Regions from separate parts of the Streptomyces sp. JLBT605 genome, predicted to be linked through region 3. Evidence: riboswitches for the same ligand, from Rfam matches in the RefSeq annotation. Region 3 holds a riboswitch; each other region holds the start of a gene.
The links. A riboswitch is a leader RNA that binds a small molecule or an ion and turns the genes downstream of it on or off. The one in region 3 is predicted to bind cyclic di-AMP.
Positions count from the first base shown of each region.

Region 1 (5,204 bases), 2.7 Mb from region 3:
GCGTCGCCGTGCGGATGGAGCTTGCCCATCACCTCGCCGACGACCCGGGCGCACTTCACGAACGAGCGCTCCGGGCGCAGCCCCATCTCGTTCATCTGGAAGAGGATGCGGCGGTGCGCGGGCTTCAGTCCGTCGCGGGCGTCGGGCAGCGCGCGCGAGTAGATGACCGAATAGGCGTACTCCAGGAAGGAGCCCTGCATCTCGTCGACGACGTCGATGTCGAGGATGCGCTCCTCGAAGTCTCCCGGAGGCGGGGTCTTCGTGCTGCGGCGGGCCATCGGGCTGCGGCTCCTTCAACTACCGATGCTGTGTCTGATGCCGACCATTGTGGCGCGCCCCACCGACAACGCGGACCGCGCCCCGTCCCGGGCGCCCCGGCAGAGCCTCCCCGGACCGGGACCGGCGGCCTCCCGGACCGGTAGCAGCAGCCTTCCGGGCGGGACCGGCGGCCTCCCGGACGGGGAACCCACCGGATCCCGGGGCGGGGAACTTCAGCAGATGTCGGTGCGGTTGCATACAGTGACAGGACTGCTCAACGCACACATCCACACCTGCACCAGCACGCGATCGAAGGGACGTCCATGCCCATGGGTCACACGGCCACGCAACAGGCCGGTTCCGGCGGCCTGACAGCGACCGAGCACCGCCTGGCCAACGGCCTGAGGGTGGTGCTCTCCGAGGACCATCTGACCCCGGTCGCCGCCGTCTGCCTCTGGTACGACGTCGGCTCGCGCCACGAAGTCAAGGGGCGCACCGGCCTGGCTCACCTCTTCGAGCACCTGATGTTCCAGGGCTCGGCCCAGGTCTCCGGCAACGGCCACTTCGAGCTGGTCCAGGGTGTCGGCGGCTCGCTCAACGGCACCACCAGCTTCGAGCGCACCAACTACTTCGAGACCATGCCCGCCCACCAGGTCGAGCTGGCGCTGTGGCTGGAAGCCGACCGCATGGGGTCTCTCCTGGCCGCGCTGGACCAGGAGAGCCTGGACAACCAGCGGGACGTCGTGAAGAACGAGCGCCGCCAGCGCTACGACAACGTCCCCTACGGCACCGCCTTCGAGCGGCTGGTCGCCATGGCCTACCCCGAGGGCCACCCCTACCACCACACCGCGATCGGCTCGATGGCCGACCTGGACGCGGCGTCCCTGGAGGACGCGCGGAACTTCTTCCGCACCTACTACGCGCCGAACAACGCGGTGCTCGCCGTCGTCGGCGACATCGACCCGGAGCAGACTCTCGCCTGGATCGAGAAGTACTTCGGCTCCATCCCCTCCCACGACGGCAAGCAGCCGCCGCGCGACGGCACCCTGCCCGACGTCATCGGTGCGGAGCTGCGCGAGGTCGTGGCCGAGGAGGTCCCCTCCCGGGCCCTGATGGCCGCCTACCGCCTGCCGCACGACGGCACCCGTGAGGCGGACGCCGCCGATCTGGCGCTGACCATCCTCGGCGGCGGCGAGTCCTCCCGGCTCCACAACCGCCTGGTGCGGCGCGACCGCAGCGCCGTCGGCGCCGGTTTCGGCATGCTGCGGCTGGCCGGCGCGCCCTCGCTCGGCTGGCTGGACGTGAAGGCGTCGGCCGGCGTCGAGGTGCCCGCCATCGAGGCCGCCGTCGACGACGAGCTGGCCCGCTTCGCCGCCGAGGGCCCGACCCCGCAGGAGATGGAGCGCGCCCAGGCCCAGCTGGAGCGCGAGTGGCTCGACCGGCTCGCCACCGTCGGCGGCCGCGCCGACGAACTCTGCCGCTTCGCCGTGCTGTTCGGCGACCCCCAGCTGGCGCTCACCGCCGTCCAGCGGGTGCTGGACGTCACCGCCGAGGAGGTGCGGGCCGCCGCCCAGGCACGACTGCGGCCGGACAACCGCGCCGTGCTGGTCTACGAACCCACCGGGCCGGGCACCGACGCCGAGGACGCCACCGAGACCGCCGCCGACGACACCGCAGAAGAGGAGGCGGCCCAGTGAGCGACGCCACCACCCCCACCATGACGTTCCACCCGCAGCCGACGGGCGGCATCGCCAAGCCGTGGGCCTTCCCGGCCCCCGAGCGCGGCGAACTGCCCAACGGGCTCACCGTGCTGCGCTGCCACCGCCCCGGTCAGCAGGTCGTCGCCGTGGAGATCAACCTGACCGCCCCGCTGGACGCCGAGCCCGCCGGGCTCGACGGCGTCGCGACCATCATGGCCCGCGCGCTGTCCGAGGGCACCGACAAGCACACCGCCGAGGAGTTCGCCGCCGAGCTGGAGCGGTGCGGCGCCACCCTCGACGCGCACGCCGACCACCCCGGCATCCGGGTCTCGCTGGAGGTGCCGGTCTCCCGGCTGCCCAAGGCCCTCGGTCTGCTCGCCGACGCGCTGCGCGCCCCCGCGTTCCCGGAGAGCGAGGTGGAGCGGCTGGTGGCCAACCGCCTGGACGAGATCCCGCACGAGCTGGCCAACCCCGCCCGGCGGGCCTCCATGGCCCTGTCCAAGGAGCTCTTCCCGGCGGCCGCCCGGCTCTCCCGGCCCCGCCAGGGCACCGAGGAGACCGTCCGGCGGATCGACGCCGCCGCGGTGCGCGCCTTCTACCAGGCGCATGTGCGGCCGGCCTCCGCGACCGCCGTGGTGGTCGGCGACCTGACCGGCGTCGACCTGGACAAGGCCCTTGCCGACACGCTCGGCGCCTGGAGCGGCGGTCCGGCGCCGGAGCGTCCGTACCCGGTGATCACCGCCGACGACGCCGGCCGGGTGGTGATCGTGGACCGGCCCGGCGCGGTGCAGACCCAGCTGCTCATCGGCCGGATCGGTGCCGACCGGCACGACCGGGTCTGGCCCGCCCAGGTGCTCGGCACCTACTGCCTCGGCGGCACCCTCACCTCCCGGCTCGACCGGGTGCTGCGCGAGGAGAAGGGCTACACCTACGGGGTGCGCGCCTTCGGGCAGGTGCTGATGTCGGTGCCGGACGGCGCCCCCGGCCCCGGCGGCTCCGGCTCCGCGCCCACCGGTGTCGCGATGCTCGCCATCAGCGGCTCGGTGGCCACCGAGGTGACCGGGCCCGCGCTGGAGGACACCTGGAAGGTGCTGCGCACCCTCGCGGAGGAGGGGCTGACCGACGACGAGCGTGATGTCGCGGTGCAGAACCTGGTCGGCGTCGCCCCGCTCCGCTACGAGACCGCGGCGGCCGTCGCGGGCACTCTGGCGGACCAGGTCGAGCAGCACCTGCCGGACGACTTCCAGGCCCATCTGTACGCCCGGCTCGCCGAGACCGGGACGGTCGAGGCGACGGCCGCCGCGGTGAACGCCTTCCCCGTCGACCGGCTCGTCACCGTGCTCGTCGGTGACGCCTCGGTCATCGAGGAGCCGGTCCGCGCCCTGGGCATCGGCGAGGTGAAGGTGGTCACCGGCTGACCCACGGCCACCGGCTGAGAGGCCGTCAGCGGCCGGGCGGAGACGCTCACCGGCTGACGACGGCTCAGCGGAGCGAGGACACACAGGACTCCGGCGTCGCACGAGACGCCGGAGTCCTGCGTTATCCGCCTGCGGTGTCCGGTTTGTCGTGGAGGCGGTATGTCTGCCCTGTGGCGAGGGCAACAAAATGCCGGATCTGTTTGGCGATCAAAAGATCAGCCGTCTAGCGTCGGGTCGGCTGTTCGTCGGATTGCGTCGCACCCGCGGCCCGGGCAGCCATCGCCGAGTCCCGCAAGGGAGCCGGGGACCCGCCCTCTTCGGAGGGACTTCCCCTGGGGTGAATCGGGCGCCTCCGCGAGGAGGGGTCCGTAGGAGACCTTCCTGCTCCGAACCCGTCAGCTAACCCGGTAGGCGAGAAGGAAGGAAAGGAGTACGCCACCCCATGGCGTTCACCCGTCCCACCGGGAAGCACCGCCGCCCCCGGCGCTCCGCCATGCGCACCGGCACGAACATCGCCGGCATGGCCACCCTGGCCGCCTCCGGCGTCGTCGCCAGTCTCGCCTCCCCGGCGCTCGCCGCCGGCGGCGACTCCCCGAGCTTCGAGGACACCGGTCTGAACCAGGCGATCGTCGTCGGCGACGACCTCGCCCAGGAGATCGGCGCCCAGGCGCACAGCCAGGAGCGCGCAGCCGAGGAGGACGCGGCCAAGGCGGAGGCCGAGGACACGGCGCGCCGGGAGGCCGTCCGCCAGGCCGCCGAGACCAAGCGCAAGGCCGAGGCCGCTGAGAAGAAGGCCAAGGCGGAGCGGGCGGCCAAGGAGCGGGCCGCGCGGGAGGCCGAGCGCAAGCGGCTGAACACCTTCGTGGCGCCCATAACCGGCTCCTACGTCTCCACCCAGTACCACGCCTCCAGCGGGCTGTGGAGCTCCGGCAGCCACACCGGTGTCGACTTCCACGCCGCGTCCGGCACCACGGTGCACGCGGTGGGCTCCGGGACCGTAGTCGAAGCAGGCTGGGGCGGCGCGTACGGCAACAACATCGTGATCAAGATGAATGACGGCACGTACACCCAGTACGGCCACCTGTCGTCGCTCAATGTCTCGGTCGGCCAGACGGTGACCCCGGGCCAGCAGATCGGCCTGTCGGGCAACACCGGCAACACCACCGGCCCGCACCTGCACTTCGAAGCGCGGACCAGCCCGGAGTACGGCTCGGACATCGACCCGGTCGCCTACCTCCGCTCGCACGGGGTCAACATCTGACGCCCCCGGACCATCGCGCACAGGCCCCGGCCACTCGGCCGGGGCCTGTCGTATGTCCCGCCGGGCCTGCCGCAAGGTGGCGCCGGGGCGGCCGCGTGTGCCGCCGGGACGGCCGGAGGGCGCCGCGACTGCCGCGCAATCCCGCTTGGCCAAAAATTATCCATGAAATCCCGCCGCTCGTCGGAAATTCGAGCTCTGTGGAATAGAGTTCGGTGAACGCGCGTCGATCGACTGCGTTTCGCAGAGATTAAGGCGGAGGTTCACACCATGCGGGACCGGAAGTGAGCGGCGATACGACAGCGGTCCAGGGCGGTCGCCGGATTTCCGCGCACGCCGTATGCACCGCGATTCGGGACGACATCGTCTCCGGCGCGTACCAGCCCGGCAGTCGACTGACCGAGGAACTGCTCGCGCGCCGTTACGGCGTCTCGCGGGTCCCGGTCCGCGAGGCGCTGCGGACCCTGGAGTCCGAGGGGTTCGTCACCACCCGCCGGCATGCCGGCGCCTGCGTCGCCCAGCCGTCCGAGCGCGAGGTCGCCGACCTCCTCGACATCCGCGCCCTGCTGG
Region 1 is NZ_CM177087.1:1,433,707-1,438,910, reverse strand. Features, by position in the region: gene AC4BDD_RS06595 (DNA gyrase/topoisomerase IV subunit A) at 1-278, opposite strand, end outside; gene AC4BDD_RS06590 (M16 family metallopeptidase) at 588-1,955, shown strand; gene AC4BDD_RS06585 (M16 family metallopeptidase) at 1,952-3,376, shown strand; cyclic di-AMP (ydaO/yuaA leader) riboswitch at 3,647-3,804, shown strand; gene AC4BDD_RS06580 (M23 family metallopeptidase) at 3,819-4,637, shown strand; gene AC4BDD_RS06575 (GntR family transcriptional regulator) at 4,919-5,204, shown strand, end outside.
Region 1: linked by a shared signal. The riboswitch ahead of AC4BDD_RS06580 (M23 family metallopeptidase) and the one ahead of AC4BDD_RS18005 (transglycosylase family protein) in region 3 are both predicted to bind cyclic di-AMP.

Region 2 (5,204 bases), 2.2 Mb from region 3:
TGGGTCCGGCGATGGCCCGGCCGGGCTCGACGGAGAGCCGGGGCACCGCGAGGCCGGCCCCCTGGCACTCGCGGGTGACGATGTCCCGCAGCCCCTTGGCGATCTCGTGCGGCTCGCGGGGGTCGTCCTCGGAGGTGTACGCGATGCCGAGGCCGCCGCCCAGGTCGATCTCCGGCAGCTCGACGCCGTGCTCGTCCCGGATCTCCTTGAGCAGGCCGACGACCCGGTGCGCGGCCACCTCGAAGCCGGAGGTGTCGAAGATCTGCGAGCCGATGTGGGAGTGGATCCCGACCAGCTCCAGCCCGTCCAGGGTCAGCGCCCGGCGCACCGCCTCGGCGGCCTGGCCGTCGGCCAGGGCGATGCCGAACTTCTGGTCCTCGTGGGCCGTGGCGATGAACTCGTGGGTGTGCGCCTCGACGCCGACGGTGACCCGGATCTGCACCCGCTGGCGAGTGCCGAGCCGCTGGGCGATGTGCGCCACCCGCACGATCTCCTGGAAGGAGTCGAGCACGATCCGGCCGACCCCGGCCTCGATCGCCCGCTCGATCTCCGCGGCCGACTTGTTGTTGCCGTGCAGGGCGATGCGCTCGGGCGGCATCCCGGCCGCCAGCGCGCAGGTCAGCTCACCCGGGGAGCAGACGTCGAGGTTGAGCCCTTCCTCGTGCAGCCAGCGGACCACGGCCCGGGACAGGAAGGCCTTGCCGGCGTAGAACACGTCGGCCTCGTCGCCGAACGCCTCCCGCCAGGCCCGGCAGCGGCTGCGGAAGTCGTCCTCGTCGAGGAAGTAGGCGGGCGTGCCGAACTCCTCGGCCAGGGCCCGGACATCCAGTCCGCCGACGGTGACGGCGCCCTCCGCGCCGCGGGTGACGGTCTTGGCCCACACCTTGGGGTCGAGCTCGTTGAGGTCGGCGGGCGGGGCGGTGTAGTGGCCGTCGGGCAGCACATCGGCGTGGCGGGGTCCGGCGGGGTGGGCGGAACGGCTCATCTCGTAACTCTGCTCTCTCGGATCTCTCAGAGAAATTCGGGTGCGCTGATGCCGAGCAGGGACAGGCCACCGGCGAGCACCGTCCCGGCGGCGTCGGCGAGAGCCAGCCGGGAGCGGTGGGCGGCCGAGGGTTTCTCGTCACCGCGCGGCAGCGGCGGGCAGGCGTCGTGACAGCGGAAGAAGGCGTCGGCGAGGGCTTCGAGGTGGCGCGCGAGCCGGTCGGGCGCACGGTGCCGGGCGGCGGCCTGGAGGACGCGCGGATACTCGCCGAGCAGCCCGATGAGCTCGGCCGCGGCGGGCTCGGCGTAGGCGCCGCCGTCCGTCGTCGCGCCGCTGCCGGTCTCGACGCCGGTATCGATGGGGATCTCGACGGTGGTCTCGATGCCCAGATCGCGGGCGTTGCGCAGCAGTGCCCGGGTGCGGGCGTGCGCGTACCGGATACGGAAGAGCGGGTTGGCCTCGCGCTGTGCCAGCAGCCGGGCCGGGTCGAGCACCGGGGCGTCCGGCGCGGCGGGCCGCAGCAGCGCCCAGCGCGCCGCGTCCTCACCGAGCAGCCCGAACACCTCCCCCGCGTCGCGGGCCATCGCCCGCACGCGCACCCGCTCGCCGCCGGCGCGCAGTGCTTGGTCCGGGGCGCTCGGTGCGTGGTCCGGCAGGGCTCCGGCGACCGCTCCCTGCGCGAGCAGCAGCCTGACGACGGTCTCGGTCACGACCTGGGCGCGCAGCTCATCGGCGGGCGCGAACCACACCTCCTGACCCGCGAGACCGGTCCCGTACCCGAAGCGGGGGCCCTGGCTCCGGATGGCCCGCACCAGCTCGGCGCGGTCCGCCCCGGCCACCGTGAAGTTGAGGAAGCCCGGCCCGGTGATCTCGACGCGGCCGATGCCGGGGAGCCCGGCCACCCGGGACCGCAGGATCTCCGCGACCTCCCGGGACGGCAGCCCGGCGGGCCCGGCCAACTTCAGCGCGATGCTGCTCGCGTAATCCCCGCAGCCACCCGGCCGCGCCCGCTCCACCTGCGCCTTCTCGGGCACCGGCACGCGCAGGGCACCCTCCGCGACCGCGCGATGCACGGCGTGCAGCACGGAACGGGACAGCTGAGCGGGGGTCACGGGACAAGCGTATGGGAGAGAGGGGGTACCTCCGCGAACCGGTTTCGCTCCTCGGGACGACTCGGGGACGCAGAGGCCGACCCGAACCTCAGCCGGTGGGGCCGACGACCGGGGCCGCGTCCCCCGCCGCGGCCGCACCGGGCAGCTCGCGCCCCTGCGCCCCGCTCATCAGCTCCCGCACCAGCCGGACCAGCGCGACCGGCTCGAACGGCTTCTCCAGGAACGCGTCCACCCCCGCCGCCCGGCCGCCCTCGAACTCCGGCGGCGAGCAAGCGCTGATGATCGCCACCGGGACGTGGCGGGTACGCGCGTCGGCGCGCAGCAGCGCGGCCGTGTGCCAGCCGCCGAGCCGCGGCATCACGACATCGAGGGTGATCACATCGGGCCGGACCTGGTGCACGATCTCCAGACACTCGGCACCATCGGCCGCGGTCACGACCTCGAAACCCTCAAGCTCAAGGTTGACCCTGATCAGCTGCCGGATGACCTTGTTGTCGTCGACCACAAGGACCCGGCCGGTCATGCCAGGCACACTCGAAGAGTAGGCGCGCCGCCAGGGCCGCGTCCGGGTTTTGCCCACTTCCGCCACGTGCGGGGGACCTTCGGCCGACCTCGGTCCGCAGCCGCCTCGGGTGCGGTAAAGAAAGCGCTCACTGTCCGGCGGCTGCCTGCCGCGGATACACGTTCCTGATCACCCCCGAGAAGCTGGTAGTGTTCTACCCGTCGCCGCGAGAAGCAGCGACGAAGCCCCCGTAGCTCAGGGGATAGAGCAACGGCCTCCGGAGCCGTGTGCGCAGGTTCGAATCCTGCCGGGGGCACCTCGTAGTAGGTGCCACAAGACCCCGCCGTCAGCGGAAACGCTGATCGCGGGGTCTTTGCGTATGTGCGCGGCGAGCCGGTGCGCCGAGGAGCCTTCCATCCCTTCCGGCCGGCTGTCGTTCGATGGCTGTCACACTCCGCCGCCGCGATACGTCATGGCGGTGAGGAGGGCATGACCCCTTGGTGTCGGGCCGGGGGTCGGCGGACGCTGGTCGGCGTCGTCGTCGCATGCGCGGGTCCGGATCCCCCGACCGGTTTCGCGGTCACATGGGTCGACGCCGACCAGTTTGTCCCGGTTCAAGGGGAACAGACGGGCCGTCAGGTGGCGGCCCACTCATCGAAGGGCCGAGGGCTTTGGGGTGGGTATGCGGGAGTTTGTCCGGGGCTCGATCACCCGGCACTCTCCAACTCATTGCCCAAATCGGACTTTTGGCACCTCATGCGCTTATGGCGGGCGCTGGTGACCGAGGTCACGGAATACCGAGTAAACCTGTGGCGGGTCGTGGCACCCCGGACACATTCCGTCAGTTTCGTCACGGGGCGCTTTTCCCTGGCGGCGGTCTGCAAGATCTCCATTTCGTTGCGGAAGAGATCCGGAGCGCAGCGTGACATAAAGCAGCGGTAATTTCCGGAATTGATCTGCGATGGATCTTCTGCCCATGTCACGCAGCTTGTGGCGGGGAAATTCTTCTGATTACGGTGGCGCCCGCTCCCACAGCAATCACTGCTCAGGGGCCCGAAGCCGGAGCGCCTAATCCTGCCGCCGGCGGAGGAGTAACCACGACGCATCACGGCGGGAGCGGGGGAACCAGGTAAGTGCCGAACCGCGCTTCAGTGCGGCCGGCTTGGGGTGAAGACGCGTTTGCGGCGTGCAGGTTGCCGCTCGTCACGCGGCCGGGCAACTCCAGCCCGAACCCGACAGCTCACCTCGCAGGCGTAGGAGAGGAAAACCCCTATGTCTGCACGCGGACGCCATCGTCGCTATAACCCGGGCCGAATTGCCAAGGTTTCCCTCGCACTTGCCGCGGGTGGCGCCGGTGTGGCCCTTCCGTTCGTCGGTGCCACCTCGGCGAACGCCGCCTCCGTCGACACCTGGGACAAGGTCGCGGAGTGCGAGAGCACCAACAACTGGAGCATCAACACCGGCAACGGTTTCTACGGTGGCCTGCAGTTCACGCAGTCCACCTGGGAGGCCTTCGGCGGCCTGGACTACGCGCCGCGCGCCGACCTGGCCACCAAGGACCAGCAGATCGCGATCGCCGAGAAGGTTCTCGCCGAGCAGGGCCCGGGTGCCTGGCCGGTGTGCTCGGTGAAGGCCGGTCTCGCCCAGGGCGGCCCCGCCCCCCTCATCGCCCCGGACGGCGCGAAGCAGGAGGCGGCCCCCGCCCCGGCGAAGCCCGCCGCCCCGGCCCCGGTGGCCGCGCCCAAGGCCGGTCCGAAGCACGCGAAGCCCGCCGCGCCGGCGCAGGAGAGCGCGTACACCGTGGTCAGCGGTGACAGCCTCTCCAAGATCGCCACCGCCCACGACGTGGACGGCGGCTGGGAGGCCGTGTACGAGGCCAACCGCGAGGTCGTCGGGGACGACCCGAACCTGATCTTCCCGGGCCAGCGGCTGTCGCTGAACGGCCAGGGTCCCAAGCACGCGGCTCCCAAGCACGCCGCGCCGCGGCACGCGGCCCCCAAGCAGGAGGCCCCGAAGCCCGCCGCGCCGGCGCAGACCGCGACCCCCTCCACCTCCGGCTTCACCGCCCCGGTGAACGCGCCCATGGGCACCCCGTACCACCAGGCCGGTAGCGCCTGGTCCAGCGGCTACCACACCGGCGTCGACTTCCCGGTCCCGACCGGCACCAGCATCAAGGCCATCGGTGCGGGCGAGGTCGTCTCCGCCGGCTGGGGAGGCGCCTACGGCAACCAGGTCGTCATCCGGCACGCCGACGGCAAGTACAGCCAGTACGCGCACCTGTCCTCGCTGACCGTCTCGGCCGGCCAGACCGTGACCGGCGGCCAGCAGATCGGCCTCTCCGGCACCACCGGAAACAGCAGCGGCCCGCACCTGCACTTCGAGGTCCGCACCAGCCCGGACTACGGCTCGGACATCGACCCGCTGGCGTACCTGCGCGCCCACGGCGTCAGCATCTGAGCACCGGCACGCGTCACGGCGCGGCTCGACCCTGAGCGTCGCTTCGTCGAGCCTGAGCGTCGCCTAGCAGCCGAGGTTTCCTCGTCGCCAGGGGTTCCTCATGGCCGAGGGCTCCTCATGGGCGAGGGTTCCTCATAGCCGAGAAGGT
Region 2 is NZ_CM177087.1:1,922,917-1,928,120, forward strand. Features, by position in the region: gene lysA (diaminopimelate decarboxylase) at 1-985, opposite strand, end outside; gene nrtL (ArgS-related anticodon-binding protein NrtL) at 1,012-2,097, opposite strand; gene AC4BDD_RS08615 (response regulator) at 2,186-2,620, opposite strand; tRNA gene AC4BDD_RS08620 (tRNA-Arg) at 2,844-2,915, shown strand; cyclic di-AMP (ydaO/yuaA leader) riboswitch at 3,688-3,868, shown strand; gene AC4BDD_RS08625 (transglycosylase family protein) at 3,872-5,056, shown strand.
Region 2: linked by a shared signal. The riboswitch ahead of AC4BDD_RS08625 (transglycosylase family protein) and the one ahead of AC4BDD_RS18005 (transglycosylase family protein) in region 3 are both predicted to bind cyclic di-AMP.

Region 3 (5,204 bases):
GCCCGAGGGCTGGCCGCGCTGCGCGCTGAACGCCGGGCTGACCGAGGACGGCCAGGCACCCGATGTGAACCCCGGCAGGACCGAGTCCCCGGCGCCCGAGCCGAGCGAGAAGCCCACCGACGGGCCGACCGGCACGCCCGACGACGACAGCTCCGGATCCTCCAAGTCCCGCGACGGGGCGGACGGATCCCGCGACTCCGACGACTCCGCTGACTCCGATGACGCCCGCAAGCCCGGGGACGACGAGCGGAACACCCCGTCCTCCGGCTCCGATGCCAAGCCCGGCAAGGACGGCGACGGCTCCGGCGAGGACGGCGCGAAGCCGGACCCGGACCCGTCCGGCGACAAGGGCGGCGAGCACGGCGAGCCCGGCAAGGGCGACGAGGACGGCAAGACCGGCGACTCCGGCCACGGCACGGACCAGGACCAGGGCAAGGGCGAGCACTCCACCCCGGCTCCCGGCAGCGGCAAGCACCGGGGCCCGTCCGACGACCGGACCGAGAAGGACGGCGACCGGCCCGCCGGACGGCACGCCTCGCGCGGCGAGGGTCGCCAGACCCCGGTGGAGCACGGCCCGGCCGACTACACCGTGCGCCCCGGTGACAACCTGTCAGCCATCGCCGAGGAGCATGAGGTCGCCGGCGGCTGGCCCGCCCTCTACGAAGCCAACGAGAGCGTCATCGGAGACGACCCGGACCTGATCCTGCCCGGCCAGGAGCTCGTCCTGGACGGCGAAAAGTGAGACATGAGTCTCTTCGCACCGCGGGGCGTGTCTGGCATGTCCGGCCTGAGTGGATCACGTCTGACCTGCACGGATAGCTATTCCTTGAGCGCAAACACGGCTGAGTCTCCGTAACTGTCGGGGTTTGAGCTCTCCGGGCGGCTGTGCTTACGGTCGTGACCGCTCGCCACCGCGGGCACCGCCGACCGGCACGCCGAGTCCTGCCACCGGCCGGGGGGTTGTCGACGCGCAAGCGCCGAAGGCAGGAGCGGGGGACCCAGGATTTGCGCCGGTCCGACCGGCTAGGGGTGAAGCCGGGTGCTTGAGAAAAAAGCACCCGGCCGGGCCAGCTCACACGCCCGAACCCGACAGCTCACCTCGTAGGCGTCGGTGAGGAAACGAACCAACCATGCTCAAGTCCAAGGGCAAGCATCGTCGTCCGTCCAAGGCCGCTCGGATCGCCACCCTCGCCGGTGTCACCGGCGCCGCGATCGCCGCTCCGCTGATGGCCGCCACCGGCGCCTCCGCCGCGACCACCGACCAGTGGGACCAGGTCGCCCAGTGCGAGTCCGGCGGCAACTGGTCGATCAACACCGGCAACGGTTACTACGGCGGCCTGCAGTTCTCGGCCTCGACCTGGGCCGCGTACGGCGGTACCGCGTTCGCCCCGACCGCCGACAAGGCCACCAAGGACCAGCAGATCCAGATAGCCCAGAAGGTCCTGGCCAGCCAGGGCAAGGGCGCCTGGCCGCATTGCGGGGTCAACCTGACCCAGGGCGGCTCCCCGGCCCCGCAGACCCAGCCGCAGCAGCAGAGCAAGCCGCAGGCGCAGCCGAAGCCGCAGGCCCAGCCGCAGCAGCAGCAGAGCAAGCCGCAGGCCCAGCCCGCGCCGCAGCCGCGCGCCGAGCGCGCCGAGTCCGCGCCGGCCAACCGGTCCGAGCACCGCACCGTGCGCCAGGGCGACGGCGAGTACACCGTCAAGGCGGGCGACACCCTCTCCACCATCGCCGCCGCACAGCACGTCCAGGGCGGCTGGCAGCAGCTGTACAAGCTGAACGACGACATCGTCGACGACGCCGATCTGATCTACCCCGGTCAGCACCTCGACCTGCGCTGACCTGCTCCGCACATCTCCGGACGGGCCGGCCGCGACCCTATGCGGCTCCGCCGCGTGGCCGGCCCGTCCGGAGGCCGGGGCCCGGGGCCCGCGGCGGAGCCCCGGCGCGGCAAGCCGCGCCCGCCGTCTCGTTCGGCGGGCGCAGCGCGAGCGCAGCCCGCTTCGCCGGTTAGGCTCATGCTGCAGACGCAGACCCACACGAAGGAGATCCTCGTGCCGTCCATCGACGTCGTCGTAGCTCGCGAGATCCTCGACTCGCGAGGCAACCCCACGGTCGAGGTCGAGGTCGGCCTCGACGACGGCAGCACTGGCCGTGCTGCCGTGCCGTCCGGCGCCTCGACCGGCGCTTTCGAGGCGCTTGAGCTGCGTGACGGGGACAAGAACCGCTACCTCGGCAAGGGCGTCGAGAAGGCCGTCCTCGCCGTGATCGAGCAGATCGGCCCGGAGCTGGTCGGCTACGACGCCACCGAGCAGCGGCTGATCGACCAGGCGATGTTCGACCTGGACGCCACCCCGGACAAGTCCTCGCTCGGCGCCAACGCCATCCTCGGCGTCTCGCTCGCCGTCGCGCACGCCGCCTCCGAGGCCAGCGACCTCCCGCTCTTCCGGTACCTGGGCGGCCCCAACGCCCACCTGCTGCCGGTCCCGATGATGAACATCCTCAACGGCGGCTCGCACGCCGACTCCAACGTGGACATCCAGGAGTTCATGATCGCGCCGGTCGGCGCGGAGTCCTTCTCCGAGGCCCTGCGCTGGGGCACCGAGGTCTACCACACCCTCAAGGCCGTGCTGAAGGCCAAGGGCCTGTCCACCGGCCTGGGCGACGAGGGCGGCTTCGCCCCGAACCTCGGCTCCAACCGCGAGGCCCTGGACCTGATCCTGGAGGCCATCAAGCAGGCCGGCTACACCCCCGGCCAGGACATCGCGCTCGCGCTGGACGTCGCCGCCTCCGAGTTCTACAAGGACGGCTCGTACAACTTCGAGGGCCAGTCCCGCACCGCCGCCGAGATGACCGAGTACTACGCCGAGCTCGTCGCGGCCTACCCGCTGGTCTCCATCGAGGACCCGCTCTTCGAGGACGACTGGGACGGCTGGAAGACCATCACCGCCAAGCTCGGCGACAAGGTCCAGCTGGTCGGCGACGACCTGTTCGTCACCAACCCGGAGCGCCTGGGCCGCGGCATCGAGGAGGGCGCCGCGAACGCCCTGCTGGTGAAGGTGAACCAGATCGGCTCGCTGACCGAGACCCTCGACGCCGTCGAGCTGGCCCAGCGCAGCGGCTTCAAGTGCATGATGTCGCACCGCTCCGGCGAGACCGAGGACGTCACCATCGCCGACCTGGCCGTCGCCACCAACTGCGGCCAGATCAAGACCGGCGCCCCGGCCCGCTCCGAGCGCGTCGCCAAGTACAACCAGCTGCTGCGCATCGAGGAGATCCTCGACGACGCCGCGGTGTACGCCGGCCGCTCCGCCTTCCCGCGGTTCAAGGGCTGAACACCCCGGTCCAAGGGCTGAACGCCCGGCACGCGCGAAGAGCCGGCAGGCACGGCAGGGGCTGACCGGCCCCGGCTGACCGCCCGTCGTCCGTCCGTCCCCGCACCCGGTCCCGTACCGTGGGCGGGGACGGACGCGCGTGGCGCGGCCGGTCGGGCTTTGACGCACCAGGCGACGCATCGGGCGCCACGCAGGCAGGGGAGGCGGACATGGGCGCGGACCGGGCACGGTTCTCCACCGCGACCAGGCTCAAGGCGCTCGGCGAGCACGCCGCCGCCCGCGTCTACCGGGCGCGCGGCCGGCGCAACCGCCTCACCGGCCGGGCGGCGCTGCTCGCGCTCGTGCTGTGCTCGCTGGTCGTCGCCCTCGCCTACCCGATACGGCAGTACGTCTCCCAGCGCGCGGACATCGCCGAGCAGCGGCGGCTGGCCGAACAGGAGCGCCGGGAAGCCGACCGGCTGCGCGACCAGAAGGCCCGGCTGAAGGACCCCGCGTACATCGAGCGGCTGGCGCGCGAGCAGCTGCACTATGTGCGGCCGGGCGAGACCGGCTTCAACATGGTGGGCCAGGGCCCAGGCGCCGACCGCGCCGACGGCCGCAGGGCCGCCGACCAGCCCTGGTACCGCAATCTGCTGGACGGCCTGGAGGCGGCGGACACAGCTCCGCGACCGCGGCGCTGACCCACGCCCCCGCGTCCCGCGCGCGGGCGTGCCGACGCTCCGCCCGGCCGTCCTGCCCTCCCCGCCTCTCCGCATCCGCACCGCATCCGCACCGCATCCGCTTCCGTCCGTCCCGACACGACACGAAGAGAACCGCCACTCATGGACACGCCCCCTCCGCAGACGGAGCCCACCCCGCCCACCGCCGCGGACGTCGCCGCCTTCAAAGAGCAGCTGGGCCGCCCGCCGCGCGGTCTGCGCGCCATCGCCCACCGCTGCCCGTGCGGCAACCCGGACGTCGTCGAGACGGCGCCGCGCCTTGAGGACGGCACGCCGTTCCCGACGCTGTACTACCTGACCTGCCCGCGCGCCGCGTCCGCCATCGGCACCCTGGAGGCGGAGGGCGTGATGAAGGAGATGCAGGCCCGGCTCGCCACCGACCCGGAGCTGGCCGCCGCCTACCGGGCCGCCCACGAGGACTACATCGCGCGCCGGGACGCCATCGAGGTGCTGGAGGGCTTCCCCAGCGCGGGCGGCATGCCGGACCGGGTGAAGTGCCTGCACGTGCTCGTCGGCCACTCGCTGGCCGCCGGCCCCGGGGTCAACCCGCTGGGCGACGAGACCATCGCGATGCTGCCGGAGTGGTGGCGCAAGGGCCCCTGCGTCACTCCGTGCGCCGAGTCCGCCGAGGGCACGGAGCACCCTGCCGGCGCCGAGGGTGGCGACCAGTGAAGCGCGTCGCCGCCATCGACTGCGGCACCAACTCCATCCGGCTGCTCGTCGCCGACATCGACCCGGCGACCGGCGAGCTGACCGAGCTGGACCGCCGGATGCGGATCGTCCGGCTGGGCCAGGGCGTGGACCGCACCGGCCGGTTCGCTCCGGAGGCGCTGGAGCGGACCTTCGCGGCCTGCCGCGAGTACGCCGCCGTGATCAAGGAGCTGGGCGCCGGCAGCCTCCGCTTCGTCGCCACCTCGGCCTCCCGGGACGTGGAGAACCGGGCGGACTTCGTCCAGGGCGTGCTGGACATCCTGGGCGTCGAGCCCGAGGTGATCACCGGCGACCAGGAGGCGGAGTTCTCCTTCACCGGCGCCACCCGGGAGTTGGTGGCTCTGGAGAGAGGGGCGGGTGCGGAGCGCCCTTCGGTTGAGGGTGGTGGTGGGCGACGGGTGGGCCACGTCGAGAAGCCGTATCTGGTGGTGGACATCGGCGG
Region 3 is NZ_CM177087.1:4,141,304-4,146,507, forward strand. Features, by position in the region: gene AC4BDD_RS18000 (transglycosylase family protein) at 1-742, shown strand, start outside; cyclic di-AMP (ydaO/yuaA leader) riboswitch at 966-1,123, shown strand; gene AC4BDD_RS18005 (transglycosylase family protein) at 1,131-1,838, shown strand; gene eno (phosphopyruvate hydratase) at 2,052-3,332, shown strand; gene AC4BDD_RS18015 (FtsB family cell division protein) at 3,542-4,012, shown strand; gene AC4BDD_RS18020 (DUF501 domain-containing protein) at 4,154-4,723, shown strand; gene AC4BDD_RS18025 (Ppx/GppA phosphatase family protein) at 4,720-5,204, shown strand, end outside.